DNA from 4 places in the Planococcus sp. TJ-301 genome. Region 2 is predicted to be linked to each of the others. Evidence: riboswitches for the same ligand, from Rfam matches in the RefSeq annotation. Region 2 holds a riboswitch; each other region holds the start of a gene.
What was found. Region 2 has a riboswitch for S-adenosylmethionine ahead of AC4EHJ_RS06350 (methionine biosynthesis PLP-dependent protein). Riboswitches for the same ligand answer to the same signal wherever they lie in the genome.

Region 1 (5,340 bases), on a different contig from region 2:
TCGACGATCATTGACAAAGCACCGTCGCCAGTTACGTTTGTTGCAGTACCAAAGCTATCTTGTGCTAAGTAAAGGGCTATCATAAGTGCGACCATGGTTTGATCGAAACCGAGCATCGATTCAAGCAGCCCGATAGCAGCCATTACTGCCCCGCCTGGAACACCAGGTGCAGCAATCATTGTTACACCAAGCATCAAGATGAATGGCAAGATGCTGCCAAAAGCCGGCACTTCGCCAGTCAATAACATGACGCCGACTGCACAAGACACGATTGTGATTGTGCTGCCGGAAAGGTGAATCGTTGCAAACAGCGGCACTGCGAAGTCAACAACACGTTCGTTGGCTCCGGTCTTGCGTGCTTGCTGGACGGTAACTGGAATTGTTGCCGCAGATGACTGGGTGCCAAGCGCGGTAAAGTAAGCCGGCATCATCGTTTTCAGCAAGAAGAATGGATTTTTTTTATTCAAGGTACCGGCAGTCGTGTATTGCAGCAGGAGCATGATCCAGTGAAGGATGAGGATCATGACGAATACAACAGCAAACAATGACAAAATTTCAGCAACTGCCCCGCCGTATGCCATATTGCCGAAAATCCCGAAAATATGGATTGGCAGCAATGGAATGATTACATATGAAATCGTCTTTTCAATAACCGCCTGGAATTCATCAAAGAACGAAATCATTGTTTTGCTGCCTGTTGAAGCCATACCGATTCCAAGCAAAAACGCGAGAATCAAAGCGGACATAACGCCGAATACTGGCGGCATTTCCAATGCGATATACGATGCAGCAAGTGCATGTTCCGGATCATCGATGTTGCTCATCGATCCGGCTTTCATGAAATTCGGTAAAATTGTCGTTGATGCCACAAATGCCAGAATGCCAGCAATTATTGTCGAGAAATAAGCGAAAAATGTGGCAAGCCCCAGTAATTTCCCTGAGCCTTTTCCGAGTTTAGCAATACCTGGAGCGATAAAACCAAGAATGATCAATGGAACAATGAAATTCAAAAAGCTTCCAAAAATAGCGGTGAACGTGGCAAAAACGCGAGCCAGCCATTCAGGCGCAAATGAACCGATTAACACTCCTAAAGCGATTGCCAAAATAATTCTTGGCAGCAAACCAAACTTAATCTTCATTATTTTGTCCTCCCCATATGAACAATTGTATTATCATTATTATTCAAAAGTATCATAGGAGGCAAAAAAATAGAATAGTTTGAGAAAAACGCGGAATATTTTCATTATTTTATCAAAATAAAAAAGCATCCTCTCGGATGCTTTTTGTCAATCTACAGGTACGACAGAGCCGCCCCATTCTTCCAAGATAAAGTCTTGGATTTCTTGTGATTTCAATACTTCGACCAATGCTTGGACATTTTCCTTGTCCTCATCGCCTTTGCGGACCGCAATGATGTTGACATATGGTGAGTCTGAATCTTCAAGAGCAATGGAATCTTCCATAGGGTTCAAGCCAGCATCGATTGCGTAGTTAGAGTTAATCAATACAGCGTCACCTTCGCCTTGCTCGTACATTTGCACTAAAATTGCTGCTTCGTAATCTGTTTCAAACTGCAAGTTTTTAGGGTTTTCCGAAATGTCGCTGACTTCTGCGGTCGTTTTCTCCACAGCTTCATCCAACTTAATCAAACCTTGCGCTTCAAGCATAGATAAAATGCGGCCGTGATCTGCAACTGAACTGCTCATTAGGATAGTAGCACCCTCTGGAAGTTCTTCCAAAGAATCGTATTCTTGAGAATAAACGCCGATTGGCTCGATGTGGATACCGCCGGCATTTTCAAACTCATAGCCGAACTCTTCTACTTGTGAAGCCAGATAAGGAACGTGCTGGAAGTAGTTAGCGTCAATTTCACCTGCTTCTAAGTCTTGGTTCGGTAAAATGTAGTCTTGGTATGATTCGATTTCAAGTTCGATGCCTTGTTCTTCAAGAATCGGTTTAGCTTGTTCAAGAATTTCAGCGTGCGGCACATTCGATGCACCGATTTTCAATGTTGATGACTCTTCGCCTGAGCCGCCTTCGTCTGCTCCGCATCCCGCTAATGCGAATGCTGTTAATAATGTTCCTGCTACAAATTTCTTCATGTTGTCAGTCTCCCTTTTTATGTGTTTTTTATGATTAGCGTTTGTCCGACTTTACAGTCAAACGGTCACCGATAAACTGGATGGCAAATACAATGATCAATATGAGGATCGTGGCCATAAGTGTGACGTCTTGACGGCTTCTTTGGAAACCATCAAGGAACGCCAGGGTGCCAAGGCCGCCGGCTCCGATGATGCCTGCCATTGCGGTATAACCGACAAGGGCAATGGCTGTCACCGTGATGCCGGAAATAAGTGCCGGTTTTGATTCTGGAAGCAGCACTTTGCGAATGATGGTCCACGTGCTTGCACCCATTGACCGGGCAGCTTCGATTACGCCTTTGTCAATTTCTTTCAGGGCGATCAATACCATGCGTGCATAAAATGGTGCAGCACCGATGATCAACGCCGGCAATGCGGCGTTCGGTCCGCGAATCGTTCCGATCATATACTTCGTGAATGGAATCAGTAAAATGATTAAGATGATGAACGGAATTGAACGGAAAATATTGACGAATGCACCGGTCAGCCAATTGACAATGCTGTTGGCCCATAATTGCTTCGGTGCTGTCAAAAATAGGACGATGCCGAGCACCAAACCGATGACAAACGTGAAGAATGTCGACATCGCGGTCATGTAAATGGTTTCGAGCGTAGCTTCCCACATATCATTCCAGTCGACGTTCGGGAATAATGACTCAATCATTTGCCATCACCTCCGTTTGGACGTCTTCTGCATTAAGGAAGGCGATCGCTTCATCAATTTCAGGCTGTGAGCCTTTTATTTGTAAGATCAATGTTCCATAAGCCCCTCTTTGCGTATGTGCGATATTCCCCTGCACAATGTTGATATCGACAGGGTATTTGCGAATCAGTTTCGTTAAGATCGGCTGCTCGGTTTGGTCTCCGACGAATACCAGTTTGATGAGGACACCCGACGGATACAGTTCGCGCAAATGCTTAATGGTTGCCTGGGAATCTTCGGTGTCTGTCACCTGAGCAACAAATCGTTTGGTGATGTTTTCTTTTGGCGCCTGGAAAACGTTCAGCACGTCGCCCAATTCGACGACGCGGCCGCCTTCCATGACGGCGACACGGTGGCAGATTTTGCGGATGACATGCATTTCATGGGTGATCAGCACAATCGTCAATCCTAAGCGTTTGTTGATATCCACCAATAAATCCAGGATCGAATCGGTCGTCTGCGGATCCAATGCAGAAGTGGCTTCATCGCATAGCAGCACTTCCGGGTTGTTCGCTAAAGCACGGGCAATGCCGACGCGCTGCTTTTGCCCTCCGGATAGCTGCGCAGGATACGCGTTCTCTCTTCCGGTAAGGCCGACAAGCTCCACAAGTTCCAAGACACGCTCAGCGCGTTTTTCTTTCGGCACTCCTGCAATTTCAAGCGGGAATTCGATATTCTCTTTGACGGTGCGCGACCACAGCAAATTGAAATGCTGGAAAATCATGCTGACTTTTTGGCGTGCTTTGCGCAAGTCCTTGCTGTTGATCGCTGTGATGTCCTGGCCGTTGATGACGACTGACCCCGACGTCGGCTTTTCCAATCCGTTCAATAAACGGATGAGCGTGCTCTTGCCCGCTCCACTATAGCCGATGATGCCGAAAATCTCGCCTGGTGCAATGTCCAGTTCCACTCCATCGACCGCTGTCAACGAGCCTTTGCCCGTATCGAACACTTTCGATAACTTTTTAAGTTCAATCATTCCATAAACACTCCTAATCCAAAAATAAAAACCCTTCTGCGCAGAAATGAGCAGAAGGGTAACTTAAAAAGTTGAACCGATCTCTCATTTCCCGAAGTTTCAGCTTCGCGTGACTTGGCACCATTTCATTTTCATGACGGTTGCCGGGCTTCATAGGGCACTTCCCTCCACCACTCTTAATAAGAGTAACGATATTTAATTAATTTCAGAAATTTAATTTACCATGCCTGGATTTATACGTCAACTGATTTTAACTTTCCATACAGATAAGGTACGGATTGGAACGCGTAAATCTTTTCTTTCAGCTGTCCATTTTGCGTGATGAGCAGGCATGGGACGCTTTCCACTTGATACAGCGAAGCGATTTCCTGCACATAGTTCAAGTTTGCTTTTCCCATTGGCAGATCCGGTACCAGTTCCTGCACGACCTCCAGCATTTTCGAAGCAATCTGGCAAGTTCCGCACATCGGCGCATACAGGTAGTAAGCAGCCACGTCGTTTGTATTTTTCTCTTTCAGCCATTCTTTATGTGTCCATTCATTCATGCGGTTTCATCCCTCAGCTATAAACTTATTGACTTGAACGTTTGCTGATATCAGTATATCCATCAGGATGCGGATAGGTGTAGCAGCTACTTCTTTGTAGCTCGGGTTGATATAGAAATGGCGGGCTTCCGGAAACTCGCGCTTCACCAGTTTGCGCAGCTTCTCGCCTGATTTGTCCGCGTCCACCAATATGATGATATCCATTTCTTCAAACGGCAGCAGCAATTCTTCAAGCCTTGTTGCACTTACTGTACCATTTGTACAAAGAATCGTCACGGGTTCTGCAATAAGCGGCGCTATCCTCACTTTATCGCTGATTCCTTCCACCACAATCACTTTTTCCATAAAGCAACACCTCGCTCGGAAAGTATGTCCAGAATTGTGTATAAAAAAAGCGCCACAAAGGCGCTTTGGAATTACTCGTTGATCATTTCTTTGTATTGCTCAGCTGTCATCAATTCGCCCAATTCAGCTTCGCTAGGGGATTCGATTACCACCATCCACGCATTTTCATAAGGGGATTCGTTAACAAATTCCGGGCTATCTTCAAGCTCACTGTTTACTTCCAGTACTTTTCCGCTGATTGGAGCGTAAAGTTCAGAAACAGTTTTAACAGACTCGACACTGCCGAAAGGCTGGTCTTTTTTCAGTTCGTCACCAACTTGCGGCAATTCGACAAAAACGATATCTCCAAGTTCAGCTTGTGCAAAATCAGTAATGCCGATCCGTGCTGTCGCGCCTTCTACCTTGACCCATTCATGCTCTTTTGAATAACGAAGTTCTAGTGGTGTACTCATCGAAAACCCTCCATATTATGTAGTTTACTCATATCTAAGTTTGACATAAACAAATCGGAAATACAAGAAATCAATTGCTCTATCTCCAGCTGGACTCAAAGTCCTGTTCTTTGAACCCGAGTGTCACTTTGCCGTAGCCGTAAGCCAGCGGACGTTTAATGAGCATGCCGTCAGA
Region 2 (5,340 bases):
CCAGCTGTCTATTTCGAAAGCATCCTGTTGAATGCCGAAGCAACCGAACAGCAATAACCAAAACCCGCTCGAGCCACAAGCTCTGGCGGGTTTTGGTTTCAATAAAAAGCATTGAAACTTTATTAATGACGGAATAGTCAGTATAATAAAGCATATAGACGTCCGCCTTCCTTCACTGGCTTTAATCAAACATCAGCGGAAAGGAGGTCGTTCCAATGGCCAAAATCAGAATCGATCCGCAGGAAACACCGCGCGAAATCGAAGAAGATTATAATGCTGCCCAAAACATGATTGGCGAAGGCGCACCAGATTATGCCAACTCGAAAGATGACGATGCACCCCAGGAAATCAAAATTGAAGCGCAGCAAGCTAAACGGCTCCAATAGCTTCCGCTCCTTGCACCGCCAAATCCTGGCGGTGCTTTTTATTGCACAAAAAAATCCCCGCCAAAGCGATTGCTTTAGCAGAGACATGGTATTTATTCCATCATATCACCAAGAAGGCTGTAAGAACGCAGGCGGTCTTCAAGATGAAAAATCTGGGAATTGACAATGACTTCGTTCGCTCGGGTTTTATTGATAAAGTTCCGCAGCTTTTCGCGGACCACATCCGGTGTGCCGACAATCATCGATTCTGAAGCCAGTTTTTCTTTGAAAATGGCAATTTCACGGTCCGACCAAACCTTTTCGAGATCATCGATCGGCGGCTGGAAATGGGTCGGCATACCTCGCATCAGCGCAAACATCTGCTGCTGGCCGGATGTTGCAAGCCATTCCGCCCTCTCCTGTGTATCCGCTGCAATGACATTGACGCCGACCATGGCATACGGCTCTTTCAATGCGGCGGAAGGTTTAAAGTTCTGGTGGTAGAGCTGCAAAGCCTGAATCGTGTAGTCCGGCGCAAAATGGCTGGCAAATGAAAATGGCAAGCCTTTAATCGCCGCAAGCCTAGCACTGAAGCCGCTTGAACCAAGCAGCCAAAGCGGCACATCCAGACCGGTTCCAGGAAAAGCGCGGACGCTGCCTTTTGGATTTTCGGAAAAATAGTTTTGCAGTTCTTCTACTTGCTGTGGAAACTCATCCCCGCTGCTGTGCAACGTTCGGCGCAGCGCATAAGCTGTCGCCTGGTCGCTCCCGGGCGCGCGCCCTAAACCAAGGTCAATGCGGCCGGGGTACAGCGATTCAAGCGTACCGAATTGCTCTGCGATAACGAGCGGCGCATGGTTCGGCAGCATGACGCCTCCTGAACCTACACGGATCCGCTTTGTTTGCCCGGCAATGTGGCCGATTAAAACTGATGTCGCAGAACTGCCGATGCCCGGCATATTATGGTGCTCAGCAAGCCAAAGCCGGTTAAAACCTAATTTCTCTACATGCTGCGCCAATTCGACGCTGTTCTTGAATGATTGAGCCGCATCGCTGTCTGCGTTGACCGGCGCCAAGTCTAGCACAGCCAATGGTATGTTTTCGAATTTTTTACTAGTCATCATTCATCACTCCTCACTTTTACAAGTGTAGCGGTATTTTCTTTTTTCTACACGGTTCCTGCTCAGCACCCAGAAAAACCAGTCAATTGCTTTTCCCGATAATGTTTTTCAAGGCGCTCGGTTTTCTTGAACGCATCCCTTCTTACCTAGTCAAGATAGACTTTTCCGATGTCCATTCAAGATGAAACGACAGTTCGTTCAACTTTTTCGTAATTCAAATTAACCGGAAAGAAACAGAGCCATCTCAACTTTCTGATCTACAAATAATTTTTTAAAAATTTAAACTTTCCCTTGTAAAATTCGCCCTGCTGTATTAAAGTAAACTTTATCTAAAGGCGCTGTTTGATCGGTGGACCTTTACCCTGCACGCACATTAAAACTTCATATTTTATTTCTTATCTAGAGAGACGGAGGGATTTGGCCCTGTGAAGTCTCAGCAACCAGCCCTTATGGCTACGGTGCTAATTCCAATAAGCCTCGGCTTAGAAGATGAGAAGATTAGGTTCCCAAAACAGGGGCTTTCTTCTTTTTCAAGAAGCGAGCCCCTGTTTTTATTTTGAAAGGATGATTCCCATGGAAAAATTCGGCATTGAAACGCAACTAGTGCAATTAGGCAATAAAACCGATAAAACGACAGGGGCGGTCAGCACCCCAATTTATTTGTCGACCGCTTATGAACATGAGGGGCTTGGCAGGTCGACAGGCTATGATTACACGCGCACCAAAAACCCGACTCGCTCCGTACTGGAAGAAGGCATCGCCGCTCTTGAAGGCGCGGATGCTGGATTTGCCTGTAGTTCCGGAATGGCGGCAATTCAACTGGTGCTGTCGCTGTTCAGGCCTGATGACGAGCTATTGGTACCGGAAGATATTTACGGAGGCACTTACCGGCTGCTCCAGCATTATTCGGAGATTTACAATATCCGCACCGTTTACGCAGATTTCAATGATGTCAGCCACACTGAAAGCTTGATCACAGATAAAACGAAAGCGTTATTCATCGAGACGCCAACCAATCCATTGATGCAGGAAATCGACCTGGCCGCCTACGGAAAACTGGCGAAAAAACATGGTTTGCTGCTCATTGCCGACAACACCTTTTTAACGCCTTACCTTCAACAGCCTATAACATTAGGCGCAGACATCGTCGTGCACAGCGCGACAAAGTATATCGGCGGCCATAATGACGTGCTCGGCGGCTTGGTTGCTGCTAAAGGCCAGGCGCTTTGCGAGAAACTGGGCGTGCTTCACAATTCAGCTGGCGCAGTGTTATCGCCGTTCGATTCCTGGTTGTTGATCCGCGGCTTGAAGACGCTGCCGCTTCGCATGAAACAGCACGAAAAAAATGCGTGCGAAGCTGCTGAGTTTCTGGCACATCACCCTGCGGTCACAGATGTCCTTTATCCCGGAAAAGGAGGCATGTTGTCATTCCGCTTGCAAGACGCATCATTGGTCGGTCCGTTTCTGGAAAATTTGGAACTGATCACGTTCGCTGAAAGCCTGGGCGGCGTGGAAAGTTTCATCACCTATCCCGCCACCCAGACGCACGCCGATATCCCTTATGAAGAGCGGACGCGCCGCGGAATTTGCGATTGCCTGCTCCGCTTTTCCGTCGGCATCGAAGACATTGAAGACCTGACAGCCGATCTTACCCAAGCATTCGCAAAACTGGACAAGGAGGTCCTTCGCCTATGACACATTTGGAAACTCAATTCATCCACGCAGCCGGAGTCGACAAAGAAACCGGGGCGGTCAATGTCCCGATTCACTTGTCTTCCACATACCATCAGGCCAGCTTTGACGAATTCGGACCGTTCGATTACAGCCGCTCCGGCAATCCCACACGTTTAAAGCTGGAAGAAACCATTGCCAAACTCGAAGGCGGCACACGCGGATTCGCTTTCGCTTCCGGCATGGCTGCCATTTCTTCCGCGTTCATGCTGCTGTCGGCTGGCGACCACGTCCTTGTATCGGAAGATGTCTACGGGGGCACTTACCGCTTTGTCACGGAAGTGCTTACCAAATTCGGAATTTCCTATAGCTTTGTCGACATGACCGACCTCAGCGAAATGGCCGCAACTATCCAGTCCAATACGAAAGTCGTTTATATAGAAACACCATCCAATCCGGTCATGAATATCACTGACATCGAAATAGCCGCCAAGCTCGCAAAAGCCAATGGCTGCTTAACATTTGTCGACAATACATTCATGACGCCTTTGTACCAGAACCCGCTTGCTTTGGGCGCAGATGTCGTCTTGCACAGCGCGACGAAATTTCTATCCGGCCACAGCGATATCATCGCGGGGCTCGCAGTCGTCAAAGATCCGGAATTGGCGGATCGTCTCGGCTTTATTCAAAATACGTTCGGTTCGGTCTTGGGGGCTCATGATTCCTATACCTTGATCCAAGGCATCAAAACTCTGGGCGCACGGTTGAAGCAATCATCCGCTTCTGCCCGTGTCATTGCGCAATATTTGCATAGCCATCCCGCCGTGGAAGAAGTCTATTATCCGGGCTTCACATTCCATCCGGGCAATCCGATCCATGAGCGCCAAGCACGCGACGCGGGAGCTGTTGTATCGCTGCGCCTGAGAGACAAAGATGCTGCCCGGATTTTTGTGGAGAGCCTCCAAATTCCGGTATTTGCGGTAAGTTTGGGAGCAGTCGAAACGATTCTTTCTTACCCGGCGACAATGTCCCATGCATCTATGCCGAAAGAATACCGCGAGAAGCGCGGCATCACAGACGGTGTTCTGCGTTTATCTGTCGGCCTCGAAAACCGCGACGATTTGCTGGAAGACCTTGAACAAGCGCTGCAAAAAGTCCGCCGCGCAATACAAACTCCCGAACTGGTGAAATAAATTCCCGAACAAAACCGCCCATTCAACTTGCTGAATGGGCGGCTTTCTTTTAATATATCGTTTTTCCTGAAAGAGCTTCCTGTGCAGCGGAGGCATTTGTACCAATCGGCCGCTTAGCCACACCCGTATCAATCGCAGCTTGCGCCACTGCGGCTGCTACTGCCGGTGCAACGCGCAAGTCGAATGGCGCTGGAATGACGTATTCATCGTGGAGTTCGTGCAATTCCAGCAGCCCGGCAATCGCTTCTACTGCCGCAATTTTCATCGCATCATTGATTTCAGTAGCACGGACGTCCAGTGCCCCGCGGAAGATGCCTGGGAACGCCAGGACGTTATTGACCTGGTTCGGGAAGTCGGAACGTCCCGTGCCCACAATGCGGGCCCCTGCGCGTTTTGCCGCGTGCGGCAAAATCTCCGGGTTCGGGTTCGCCATCGCAAAGATGATGGGTTCTGCATTCATCGATGCCACCATTTCTTCACTCAAAGCTCCCTCGGCCGATACGCCGATAAACACGTCCGCCCCTTTGATAACATCTCCAAGTTTGCCTTCAGACCGGCCATAATTGGTCATTTCTGCTACTTCTTCCTTGAATGGATTCATTCCGTAGGAACGGCCTTTAAAAATGGCGCCTTTCGTATCACACATGATCAACTGGCTGAAACCGTATTTGCTCAGCAGCTTTACGACCGCAATCCCTGCGGCTCCTGCCCCGTTGACGACCACTTTTACTTCATCGACATTTTTACCGACCAGTTTCAGGGAATTGATCAATCCGGCAAGCGTCACAATGGCCGTTCCATGCTGATCATCGTGGAATACCGGGATTCCCATCTCATCTTTCAAGCGCTGCTCTACGATAAAGCAAGTAGGCGCAGAAATGTCTTCCAAATTGACTCCGCCAAAGCCGGGCTCCAGCAGTTTAACCGTTTGGATGATTGTTTCAGCGTCTGTTGTGTCCAAGCAGATTGGAAATGCATCAACGCCCGCGA
Region 3 (5,340 bases), 410 kb from region 2:
GAGTAAAGGCCCATTGGCGCAATGACAGTCGAGCCGATCGGAACGATATCCAGTTTATGTTCTGCGACAAATTCATCGAAATAAGAAATCGTTTGGAATGCGTTCAAATCAAGTTCACCTTCTGCTAAGGCAATGTTCGGTGCAACGTAATCAGAGAACGTGACGATTTCAAGTTCGATTCCTTCTGCTTCGGCTTTTTCAGCAATGTGGTCCCAAATCGTCGTGTCAGAGCCGCTGATGCCTAGTGTGACTTTTCTGTTGCCGTCAGCGCCTTCTTCGTCGTTGCCGCAAGCTGCCAGCAGCAATGCGAGTATCGTTATCAATAAAAAAGCTGTAATTTTTTTCATGTGGGTTTCCTCCAATAATGGTTTAAGTTGTCGTTCGTTTTTATCTTCTTCTGACTTGCTTGGATAATAGGTTGCCAGCGGATTGGACGCCTTGCACCAGGACGACTAGAATCGCTACTGTGATGACCATGACCATTGTGTCGAAACGCTGGTAGCCGTAAGTGATGGCGAGATCTCCGAGTCCGCCGCCTCCGATGGCGCCTGCCATGGCAGAAGCGCCGATCAAGCCGACAATAGCAATTGTCAGGGCGAGCACCAGTGAACTCAATGCTTCCGGTATCAAAAAGCGGAAAATAATCTGGGCAGGAGAGGCACCCATGGCTTGCGCGGCTTCAATGACGCCTTTATCAACTTCGAGCAGCGAGTTCTCAATCAAACGGGCGATATATGGGCCGGCGTAAAAGACCAGCGGGACAATCGCTGCCGCCGTACCGATCGACGTGCCGACAATCAGCCTCGTTAGCGGGATGATGGCGACCATTAAGATGATGAACGGCACAGAACGGAAAATATTGATGACGATGTTCAGTACTTTTGATACGGGTTCATTGGCCAGCAAATGGTCTTTACGGGTGACGACTAGCAATATGCCGAGCGGGAAGCCGATTAACAGGGAGAAGAAGAATGATGCACTGGTCATATAAACGGTCTCCCACAGTGCTTCCAAAATTTGTTCGTTATCAATTAGCATAATGCTTCACCTCCTCAACCTTGACGCTGCCGCTGCGGATTGTCGCGAGCGCTTTTTGTATCTCTGCAGCAGGGCCGGTAAATTCAACAATCAGATTGCCATACGGCTCGCCTTGCAATTCAGTAATGTTGCCGAATAAAACATTCAAATCTAAATTGAAATCACGTGAAATGCGGGACATCAGCGGCTGTCCGACTGACGAGCCGGTGAATTGAACGCGGTAAATGGAATGGCTTCGTGCCGGATCCGCCAGCTGTGCCAGTAACGACGGCGGCAGCTCATCGTTCATGACCGAGCGCACGAAGCGCTGGGTGGTCGGTTGCTGCGGATTGGTGAAGACATCAAATACTGTTCCTTTTTCGATGATTTTGCCGGCTTCCAGGACTGCGACTTTGTCGCAGATTTCACGGATGACGCCCATTTCATGTGTGATGAGCAAAATCGTGATGTTGTATTCCTGGTTGATGCGGCGCAGCAGTTCAAGAATAGATTGCGTGGTCTGCGGGTCCAGAGCGGAAGTCGCTTCGTCGCATAACAGCACGGAAGGATTAGTGGCAAGCGCCCGGGCGATTCCGATGCGCTGTTTCTGGCCACCCGATAATTGATCCGGATACTTCTCCGCTTGGTCAGCCAAGCCGACGAACTCCAGCAAGTTTTTGACTTGTTCCTTAATTTTATCCTTCGGTGTGTTGGCCAGCAGCAGTGGCATAGCGACGTTATGGTAGACCGTTTTGGAATTCAGCAGATTGAAATGCTGGAAAATCATACCGATGTCTTTTCGCGTTTTACGGATTTCACTGCCTGACAAGGCCAGGATATCTTTTCCGTGAATCAGCACTCGCCCGGTAGTCGGGCGTTCCAATAGATTGACTGTGCGGATCAGTGAACTTTTCCCAGCGCCGCTGAAGCCGATGACTCCGTATATTTCTCCGGTCTCAATCGTCAAATCAATGCCATTCAAAGCGTGGATTTCCTGTTTTCCGGATTGGTAGGTTTTTGTGACCTCCTCGAATTGAATCATGTAAAAGCGCCTCCTCAAGCTGAGTGTATCTATGCAAATCTCTTCGGTACAGATCAATCTTTCCAAAAGTGAACGATAAAAAGCCCTCTTTTTTTCTTAATCCATAAGAAAAAAAGAGGGCTTCGGCATGAAACCATCTCGTTCTCATCTTCCAAATGCACGGATGCATTTGCAGGAATTAGCACAGTTTTCGCATGAAGCGAATCCGCTGCCGAAACGTCATAGGGCCTGTCCCTCGGTTTCTCTGGATAAGAAAGTGATGTACGTATTCGATTTGTAATGCTTACTTTAAAGGGGACTGTTGTAAAAGTCAACTAAAACTCCAAAAAATTTTTTGGACTTATTTCTGCCAGCCTATGTTAAGCAGAACCGGCGGATTTTTTGCGCAGCACTTCAGAAACCTTTTTTTCGGTGCCTTCCCGAACGCGCGCAATATTTTCAAGATGCTTCCAGATCGCCATTGCAAACAGCAGAATTGCAAAGGCTGGTGGCCAAAATCCTTCAGCTGGAAAAATCGCGATAGCTAAAAGCATGAGGTAAAGGACCAGCACGCCAGCGATGAGATAGTCGGTGGCGAGTGAAACGGCAACCAATAATAGGAGGGCGGCAATTCCAAATTTCCAATCCAGTGCCAGCATGACGCCAATAAGCGGTGCTGTTCCTTTGCCGCCGTTGAACTTCATATAGACGGGAAAGTTGTGGCCACAAACGACGCCCGCGCCAACGGTGAACAGCAAGGTCCAGACTGTTCCATCCGAAAGCGCCGATGCGTCGAGCAGCAGCCGAAATCCGGCCACTGCAGCAAATCCTTTAATAATGTCGAAGGCGGCGACGAGTGCGCCGAATTTCCAGCCAAGCACAATTGCGGCGTTCGACGCTCCGGAGTTTTTAAGGCCTTCTTTATTGATGTTGACGCCCGTCAACAGCTGAGGGATGAGCGAGCCATGCAAAGAACCAATAATATAACCTGATATGAGTGCGGAAATTGTCCAAAATAACATCTGTATTCTCCTCCTTCCCTTCATTTTAACGCAACCGATGCTGGAAGGTTTCGAAATTATTTGAATTTTATTCTTGACATTGCTGGCCTTTCTTTTTATACTTCACAACAAGATGGAAAACTAAATCTGAATACTCTTATCAAGAGAGGCGGAGGGAATAGGCCCTGTGATGCCCAGCAACCAACAAGCGCAGCTTGGAAAGGTGCTAAATCCTACAGATCCGGTACGACGGGATCTGGCAGATGAGAGGAGGTATACCCGTATTTGACGGCCCTCTTCTTAATCGAAGAGGGCTTTTTCTGTTCCCTCCTCAACCTTGGTTTCCATCCATAAAACCTTAGGAGGAATACGAAATGACAAATTTTAAACCGGAAACGCTTTTATTGCATGGTGGACAGCAGCCTGATCCCGTAACAGGCTCAAGAGGGGTGCCAATTTATAAAACGACTTCTTATGTGTTTAAGAATACGGAGCATGCCCAGAATTTATTCGGCTTGAAAGAAGCCGGCAATATCTATTCACGCATTATGAATCCGACGGTGGACGTATTTGAACAGCGAGTGGCGCTTCTCGAAGGCGGCACTGCAGCTGTGGCGCTGGCATCTGGGATGGCGGCTATCGCTTTCTCCATTCTGAATGTAGCAGAAGCGGGCGATGAGATCGTCGCGGACAGCAACTTGTACGGCGGTACTTACAGCCTCTTTGCAAATACATTGCCGAGATACGGTATTACGGTTAAGTTCGTCGACGGCAAGGATCCGGAAAATTTCCGTGGAGCCATCACCGATAAAACAAAAGCACTGTTTGGCGAAATTATCGGCAATCCGAGCCTGAATGTCTTCGATGTCGAAAAAGTGGCCAACATTGCACATGACAATGATATTCCGTTATTGATTGACAATACGTTTGCATCGCCTTATGGCAGCAACCCGATCGAATTCGGAGCCGATGTGGTCATCCACTCCGCAACAAAATGGATTGGCGGCCATGGTACAACAATCGGAGGCGTAGTTGTCGATGGCGGGAAATTCAATTGGAACAACCCGAAATTCCCAAGCTATACCGAACCCGATGAAAGCTACCACGGCATACGTTACGGAATCGACGCAGAAGGTGCTTCCTTTGCAACGAAATTGCGCGTTCAGCTGCTGCGTGATTTTGGCCCGTCTTTGAGTGCGGAGAGCGCGCATGCATTTTTACAGGGCTTGGAGACGCTGCATCTGCGGATTCCGCGCCATAACAGCAACGCACAGGCCATAGCGGAATATTTGAGAGACCATCCACAAGTGGAATGGGTCAATTATATCGGATTTGAAAATCATCCATCACATGGATTGGCGCAGAAATACTTGAAGGATGGATATGGATCGATCGTCAACTTCGGTGTTAAAGGTGGACGTGAAGCTGGACGTAAATTGATTGATAGCGTTGGATTGTGGTCACATGTCGCCAACGTCGGCGATGCCAAATCGTTGATCATCCATCCGGCGTCGACAACGCATCAGCAATTGTCTAAAGAGGAACTTGAGTCATCGGGCGTCACGGAAGAATTGATTCGCTTGTCGGTCGGCCTTGAGAATCCGGAAGATTTGATTGCAGACCTTGAGCAGGCCATACAAGCTGCAGTTTTAGAAAACGTTTAGGAGGAATGCGGAATGGTTAGCGTATCTATCGGATCTTTGGCCCTGGAGTCGGGGGTAATCCTTGCGAATGTCGAACTTGCCTATGAACGCTGCGGGAAACAAGGCGCCCCAGTGGTCCTTATATGCCATGCCTTGACAGGTGATCAATGGGCTGTCGGCACTGCGGAAAACCCAGGCTGGTGGGCAGGCCTGGCAGGGCCAGGGAAAGCCGTAGATACGGATAAATTCCAAGTCATCACTTTCAATGTGCTGGGCGGATGCAGCGGCTCTACTGGCCCTTTGTCCATCAATCCACATACCGGAACGCCTTACAAGGCAGCATTCCCAGCCATCACAATCCGGGACATGGTGAATGCGGAATACGCTGCTTTACGTGAATTGGATATTACCGGTCTTGCCGCCGTAATTGGCGGATCTCTAGGTGGTATGAAAACCTTGGAATGGGGACGCAGTTACCCGGAATTCGTCAAAGCGATTTTCCCGCTTGCCGTAACGCCGGCTTACAGCGATTTTGGCGTCGCATTCAATTTTATCGGCATTCAATCGATCGTGAACGATCCGAAATTCAATGGCGGAAACTACGAGGACTCCGCTGATTTGAAAGGTTTTGAGATAGCCCGCATAGCAGGGATGGTGA
Region 4 (5,340 bases), on a different contig from region 2:
AATGAATTGAAATGGATTGCGGAAGGGCGCGGCAGTATGGCGCAAGCTTCGCTAAAGTGGATTTTGGAACACGATGCGATTTCATCAGTCATTCCGGGTTTCAAAAATGTGCGCCAAGTAAAAGACAATCTGCAGACGTTGGATGCCGAAGGGTATTCAGCCGAAGAGCTGGAGCGTCTGTCGCAATTCTATAGAGAAGAAGTAGCCGGGGCAATTAGAGGCCCTTATTAAGGGTGAAATTTCTGGAGAGCCTTATCTCGAAGAAATTCCCTTCATTTGAATCAGAAAAAGCTTTGCCGTCTATCGGTGAAGCTTTTTTTTTGCAGCAAATGGTTCAAATGTAGGATAAGCTGTTGTAACTTTTGTATGGGCGCGTTAAACTTAAATGGGAATTAGTGGTTTATTTATTAAAAATATAACAACTTAAAACTATTTGTAAAAATTATTGAAATATTACGCTATTAGTTTTTTGAACTAGCAAAGAATAGGGAGGTAAAAAAATGGCAGATTTACGAGTGCCCGAAAAGCGCTTTCGGCCAGAATTGGAAGGAATACGCGCGGTGGCAGCTCTTTTGGTGGCCATCTATCACATTTGGATCGGGTCGGTGTCCGGTGGGGTCGATGTCTTTTTTATCGTCTCAGGGTATTTGATCACAACATCTCTTTTGTCGCGGATGGTGCGGGAGGGCCGTATCAATTACGCGGAAAACTTGCTCGGGCTGGCAAAGCGGTTGTTTCCGCTGGCGTTTACAGTAATAGCAGTGAGCGCAGCGGCGTCAATTTTTCTCTTGCCGATGAGCACGTGGAAGCAGACAATCGCGGAATTGTTTGCCTCAATTTTTTATTTCCAGAATTGGCAGCTCGCGAATAGCGCGGTTGATTATTTGGGGCAGAACAACCAAGCGAGCCCGTACCAGCATTTCTGGGCGTTGTCGATTCAAGGCCAGTTTTACGTGACGTGGCCAATCGTCATCACGCTCGTGTACCTTCTCGCGACGAAAATTTTGAAGACACCGGTGCGCAAAACGTTGCTTGGGGTGCTGGCGGCTATTTTCTTCGCTTCGCTCAGCTACTCGGTTTACATCACCGCTGTCAATCAGCCGTGGGCGTATTTCGATACATTTGCACGCGCCTGGGAATTCAGCCTCGGCGGGATGCTTGCGCTGCTGCTGCCGTATTTGAAGTTTCCGGATCGTGCGCACCTCATCATGGGATGGTTGGGCCTTGCGATTATCGCGTTTACGGGGATGCTGCTTCCGGTGTCGACTGTGTTCCCGGGCTTTGCAGCGCTGCTGCCGACAGGTGGGGTGATCTTGGTCATCATAGCGAGTGAAAACGGCAATCTCTTCGGTGTGCAGAAATTGCTCGGTTCGAAGCCGTTTCAATACTTCGGCAGCATTTCCTACGGCTTTTACCTCTGGCATTGGCCATTGCTTGTTTTCTATTATGCCTTTTTCAACACCGAGACGGTTTCGCTGTTTGGCGGGCTCAGCATTTTGGCAGTGACGTTCGTGCTGTCGATCGTTACGATTTGGCTCGTCGAAGCACCTGTGCGGCAGATGCCGGTCAAGCAATCGAAAAAACGTTTGACGAAAGTACTCGTCACACTGATGATGCCGGCCATTCTGGTTGGCGTGTCGTGGAGCGTCTTTGTCCAGGCAAGCAGCAGCGTCGCCGTTCCTGTCGTAACCGAAGACAATCCAGGCGCCCGTGCTGTTTCGGAAAACATCCAGCCGGCGATTGAAGCCGAGCTCAAGCCGGATTTTCTGACTGCGAAAGAAGTGCTGCCGGCCTTTTATAATGACCAGGACTGTACTTCCTCCGGCAGCAAGAACGCTAAATTGAAGGAATGCTCGTACGGTGTGACGGAAAATCCGGAGCATGTGCTTGCATTGGTCGGCGGTTCACATTCAGGGCACTGGTTCCCGGCGCTTGAAGAAATCGCGGAAGAACTGAATATGCGTATCGATGTCTACAACAAGGATGCATGCCGCTTCACGAACGGCGATTTCGATGGGTTATTAACGGAAGCATGCATGACATGGAATGATCAACTCCATCAGCGGCTCATGGAAGATCCGCCTGATTTGATTTTCACAACGGCGAACGTAAGTTCCAAAGCAACCGTGCCGCAGGTTTATATCGACAAATGGAAGCAATTTGAAGGTGTAACTGATATTTTTGCGGTGCGCGACAATCCACGGATGAAAGTCGACCCGACGCTTTGCCTTGATGCCTCGACTGTAGAAGACTGCTCCGTGCCGCGCAGCGAAGCGCTGGCCGCTGTAGCACCGTGGGAAAACACGGAAGGCATTCCGGGCAACGTGACATTTGTGGACATGTCGGAATATTTCTGTATTGATGATCTGTGTTCGCCGGTAGTTGGCAACGTGCTCGTCTACCGAGATAAGCATCATTTGACGACACTCTACTCCAAAACTATGGGTCCGGCACTAAAAGAGCATCTTGAGCCGGTGCTCAAGAAGTAACTGAAACGATAAACGCACCGCCAGCAAGCTAATTGCCGGCGGTGCGTTTTTTATTCTTCCATTTGTGTGGAGGGTCCTTGTTTAACGCTAATAAACAGAAAGTTCTCTGTTTTTAGACGAATTTTCTTGACCAGCGTCCCGTATGCAGGTAAGATTTTAAGAATACAAAAACTGCATAGTGAATTCTTATCGAGAGAAGTTGAGGGACTGGCCCTGTGACGCTTCAGCAACCAGCCATTCGTGGTCAGGTGCTAAATCCAGCAGGCATGCAATGGCCTGGGAGATGAAAAGGAACGAGTTTAACGACCGTAAAGCCTTCTTTTTCATGGAGGGCTTTTTTCTATATACAGGAGGGTGAGCGGCATGAAGTTATTGGATGCATTGAAAACGCGCGTGTTGACAGGGGACGGTGCGATGGGGACGCTGCTGTATTCTTATGGCATCGAGTATTGCAACGAGGAGCTGAACCTGCAGCGGCCGGAAATCGTCAGCAAGATCCACCAGGATTACATCAAAGCGGGAGCCGATATCATCCAGACAAATACGTACGGTGCGAATGCCCATAAGCTCGCGCGCTACGGCCTTGAAGAGCAAGTGAAAGACATCAACCTCGCTGCGATCGATATTGCGAAGCGCGCCGCGTCGCCTGGCGGACAATACGTCTTCGGTACAATCGGCGGCATTCGAGGCATGCGGAAAAGTGATGCCACGATGCAGGAAATCATTGCGATGGTCGACCAGCAGGCGCAGCATTTATTGTCAGGCGATCCGGACGGCTTGCTGCTCGAGACGTATTACGATTTTGAAGAGCTTGCTGCGACGGTCACGCATTTGAAAAAGATGACGGATACCCCGCTGATTGCGCAAGTGTCGATGCACGAGCCGGGCATCCTGCAAAACGGCATGTCGCTGAACGAAGCACTGCACCAGCTTGAAGCGCTCGGAGCGGAAATCGTCGGCGTCAATTGCCGCCTCGGCCCGCACCATACGATCCAAGCATTCGAAGAAGTGTCGCTGCCGGCAAAAGCCTTCCTGTCGGCCTATCCGAACGCCAGCTTGCTCGACGTGGAAGACGGCCGCATTGTCTATGAATCGGAAGCCGATTATTTTGGCCGGGCTGCATTGTTGTTGAGAGAAGAAGGGGTGCGCCTCATCGGAGGCTGTTGCGGCACGACGCCGAAGCATATCGAAGAAGTGAAAAAGCGAATGCGCAATTTAGTGCCGGTGACAGAAAAGCAAGTGGTGGCGAGAAAGCCGATCGTCATTCGTGAAGCGGAAGCGCTCGACGTCAAGCCGCTGCACGAAAAAGCGAAGACGGAGCGCACGATCATTGTCGAACTCGACACGCCGCGCCATTTGGACATCACGAAATTCATCGAAGGTTCGAAAGCGTTGAATGCGGCGGGAGTCGATGCGGTTACGATGGCCGATAATTCACTCGCTTCGCCGCGTATTTCCAATATGGCGATGGGCTCGATTTTGAAGCAGCAGGAAAACATCCGGCCGCTTGCGCACATCACGTGCCGCGACCGCAATTTGATCGGCCTGCAATCGCATTTGATGGGGCTTGACGCACTTGGCATGCATGATATCCTGGCAGTCACGGGAGATCCGACGAAAGTCGGTGATTTCCCGGGAGCGACAAGTGTTTATGACGTTTCCAGCCTGGAATTGATTCAGCTGATCAAAAAGCTCAACGAAGGCATTTCATTTTCCGGCAAGCCGCTGCGCAAAAAAGCGAACTTCTCAGTGGCGGCGGCATTCAATCCCAATGTCCGCGTCGTCAGCCGGGCGGTCAAGCGGCTGGAACAGAAAATCGACAGCGGCGCAGATTATTTCATTTCCCAACCGGTGTTCACAAAAGAGAAAATCATTGAAATATACGAAGAAACAAAGCATTTGAGCACGCCGATTTTCCTTGGCATCATGCCGCTGACAAGCATCCGCAGTTCGGAATTCCTGCACAACGAAGTGCCAGGCATCAAGTTATCGGAAAATGCGCTTGAGCGGATGCGCGCATGCGGCGACGACAAGGAACGGGCGACGGCTGAAGGCATTGCGATAGCGAAGGAATTGATCGATACTGCGGCTGGCCTATTCAATGGCATTTACTTGATCACGCCATTTTTCCGCTACGAAATGTCCGTGGAATTGATCAATTACATCAGGCAACTAGATTTGAAGAAAGAAGGCGAAAGCAGCCATGTCCAAAACACTTATTGAACAGCAGCTTGAAAAACGGATCTTGATCATCGATGGCGCCATGGGAACGATGATCCAGAACGCCGATTTATCAGCGGAAGATTTCGGCGGCGAGGAATTTGACGGCTGCAACGAATACTTGAACATCGTGCGGCCGGACGTCATCGAAAGCGTCCATAAAGCCTATCTGGAAGCGGGAGCGGACATTCTTTGTACGAACACGTTCGGCGGTACGCCAGTGGTCTTAGACGAGTATGGACTTGGAGACCAAGCAACCGACATCAACCGCCGTGCTGTAGAGATTGCCAAGAAAGCGGCTGCTGACTATTCCACCCCTGAATGGCCTCGCTTTGTCGCAGGTGCTATCGGGCCGACGACGAAAACTTTGTCGGTGACAGGCGGCATCACGTTCGATGCCTTGCGCGAGGATTTTTATGTACAGGCGAAAGCGCTGGTTGAAGGCGGCGCGGACTTGATCTTGCTTGAAACGAGCCAAGACATGCTGAATGTCAAAGCGGCGACGATCGGTATCAAAAGGGCTTTTGAAGAGCTGGGCAAAGAATTGCCGATCATGATTTCAGGCACCATCGAGCCGATGGGCACAACGCTTGCCGGGCAAAGCATTGAAGCGTTCTATATTTCCATTGAA

Region 1: linked by a shared signal. The riboswitch ahead of AC4EHJ_RS15515 (methionine ABC transporter ATP-binding protein) and the one ahead of AC4EHJ_RS06350 (methionine biosynthesis PLP-dependent protein) in region 2 are both predicted to bind S-adenosylmethionine.
Region 3: linked by a shared signal. The riboswitch ahead of AC4EHJ_RS08160 (methionine ABC transporter ATP-binding protein) and the one ahead of AC4EHJ_RS06350 (methionine biosynthesis PLP-dependent protein) in region 2 are both predicted to bind S-adenosylmethionine.
Region 4: linked by a shared signal. The riboswitch ahead of AC4EHJ_RS11135 (bifunctional homocysteine S-methyltransferase/methylenetetrahydrofolate reductase) and the one ahead of AC4EHJ_RS06350 (methionine biosynthesis PLP-dependent protein) in region 2 are both predicted to bind S-adenosylmethionine.

The regions. Positions count from the first base shown of each region.
Region 1 is NZ_JBZDOH010000004.1:150,683-156,022, reverse strand. Features, by position in the region: gene AC4EHJ_RS15530 (dicarboxylate/amino acid:cation symporter) at 1-1,139, opposite strand, end outside; gene AC4EHJ_RS15525 (MetQ/NlpA family ABC transporter substrate-binding protein) at 1,287-2,102, opposite strand; gene AC4EHJ_RS15520 (methionine ABC transporter permease) at 2,137-2,805, opposite strand; gene AC4EHJ_RS15515 (methionine ABC transporter ATP-binding protein) at 2,798-3,823, opposite strand; SAM riboswitch class I at 3,905-4,009, opposite strand; gene AC4EHJ_RS15510 (thioredoxin family protein) at 4,057-4,368, opposite strand; gene AC4EHJ_RS15505 (toprim domain-containing protein) at 4,375-4,713, opposite strand; gene gcvH (glycine cleavage system protein GcvH) at 4,785-5,165, opposite strand; gene AC4EHJ_RS15495 (arsenate reductase family protein) at 5,245-5,340, opposite strand, start outside.
Region 2 is NZ_JBZDOH010000001.1:1,245,365-1,250,704, forward strand. Features, by position in the region: gene AC4EHJ_RS06335 (hypothetical protein) at 1-57, shown strand, start outside; gene AC4EHJ_RS06340 (hypothetical protein) at 216-386, shown strand; gene AC4EHJ_RS06345 (LLM class flavin-dependent oxidoreductase) at 479-1,486, opposite strand; SAM riboswitch class I at 1,879-1,982, shown strand; gene AC4EHJ_RS06350 (methionine biosynthesis PLP-dependent protein) at 2,060-3,181, shown strand; gene metC (cystathionine beta-lyase) at 3,178-4,350, shown strand; gene ystJ (NADP-dependent malic enzyme) at 4,400-5,340, opposite strand, start outside.
Region 3 is NZ_JBZDOH010000001.1:1,655,990-1,661,329, reverse strand. Features, by position in the region: gene AC4EHJ_RS08170 (MetQ/NlpA family ABC transporter substrate-binding protein) at 1-347, opposite strand, end outside; gene AC4EHJ_RS08165 (methionine ABC transporter permease) at 388-1,038, opposite strand; gene AC4EHJ_RS08160 (methionine ABC transporter ATP-binding protein) at 1,028-2,059, opposite strand; SAM riboswitch class I at 2,201-2,314, opposite strand; gene AC4EHJ_RS08155 (glycerol-3-phosphate acyltransferase) at 2,419-3,060, opposite strand; SAM riboswitch class I at 3,194-3,309, shown strand; gene AC4EHJ_RS08150 (O-acetylhomoserine aminocarboxypropyltransferase/cysteine synthase family protein) at 3,414-4,703, shown strand; gene metX (homoserine O-acetyltransferase MetX) at 4,716-5,340, shown strand, end outside.
Region 4 is NZ_JBZDOH010000002.1:33,186-38,525, forward strand. Features, by position in the region: gene AC4EHJ_RS11125 (aldo/keto reductase) at 1-231, shown strand, start outside; gene AC4EHJ_RS11130 (acyltransferase family protein) at 501-2,489, shown strand; SAM riboswitch class I at 2,673-2,779, shown strand; gene AC4EHJ_RS11135 (bifunctional homocysteine S-methyltransferase/methylenetetrahydrofolate reductase) at 2,853-4,712, shown strand; gene metH (methionine synthase) at 4,693-5,340, shown strand, end outside.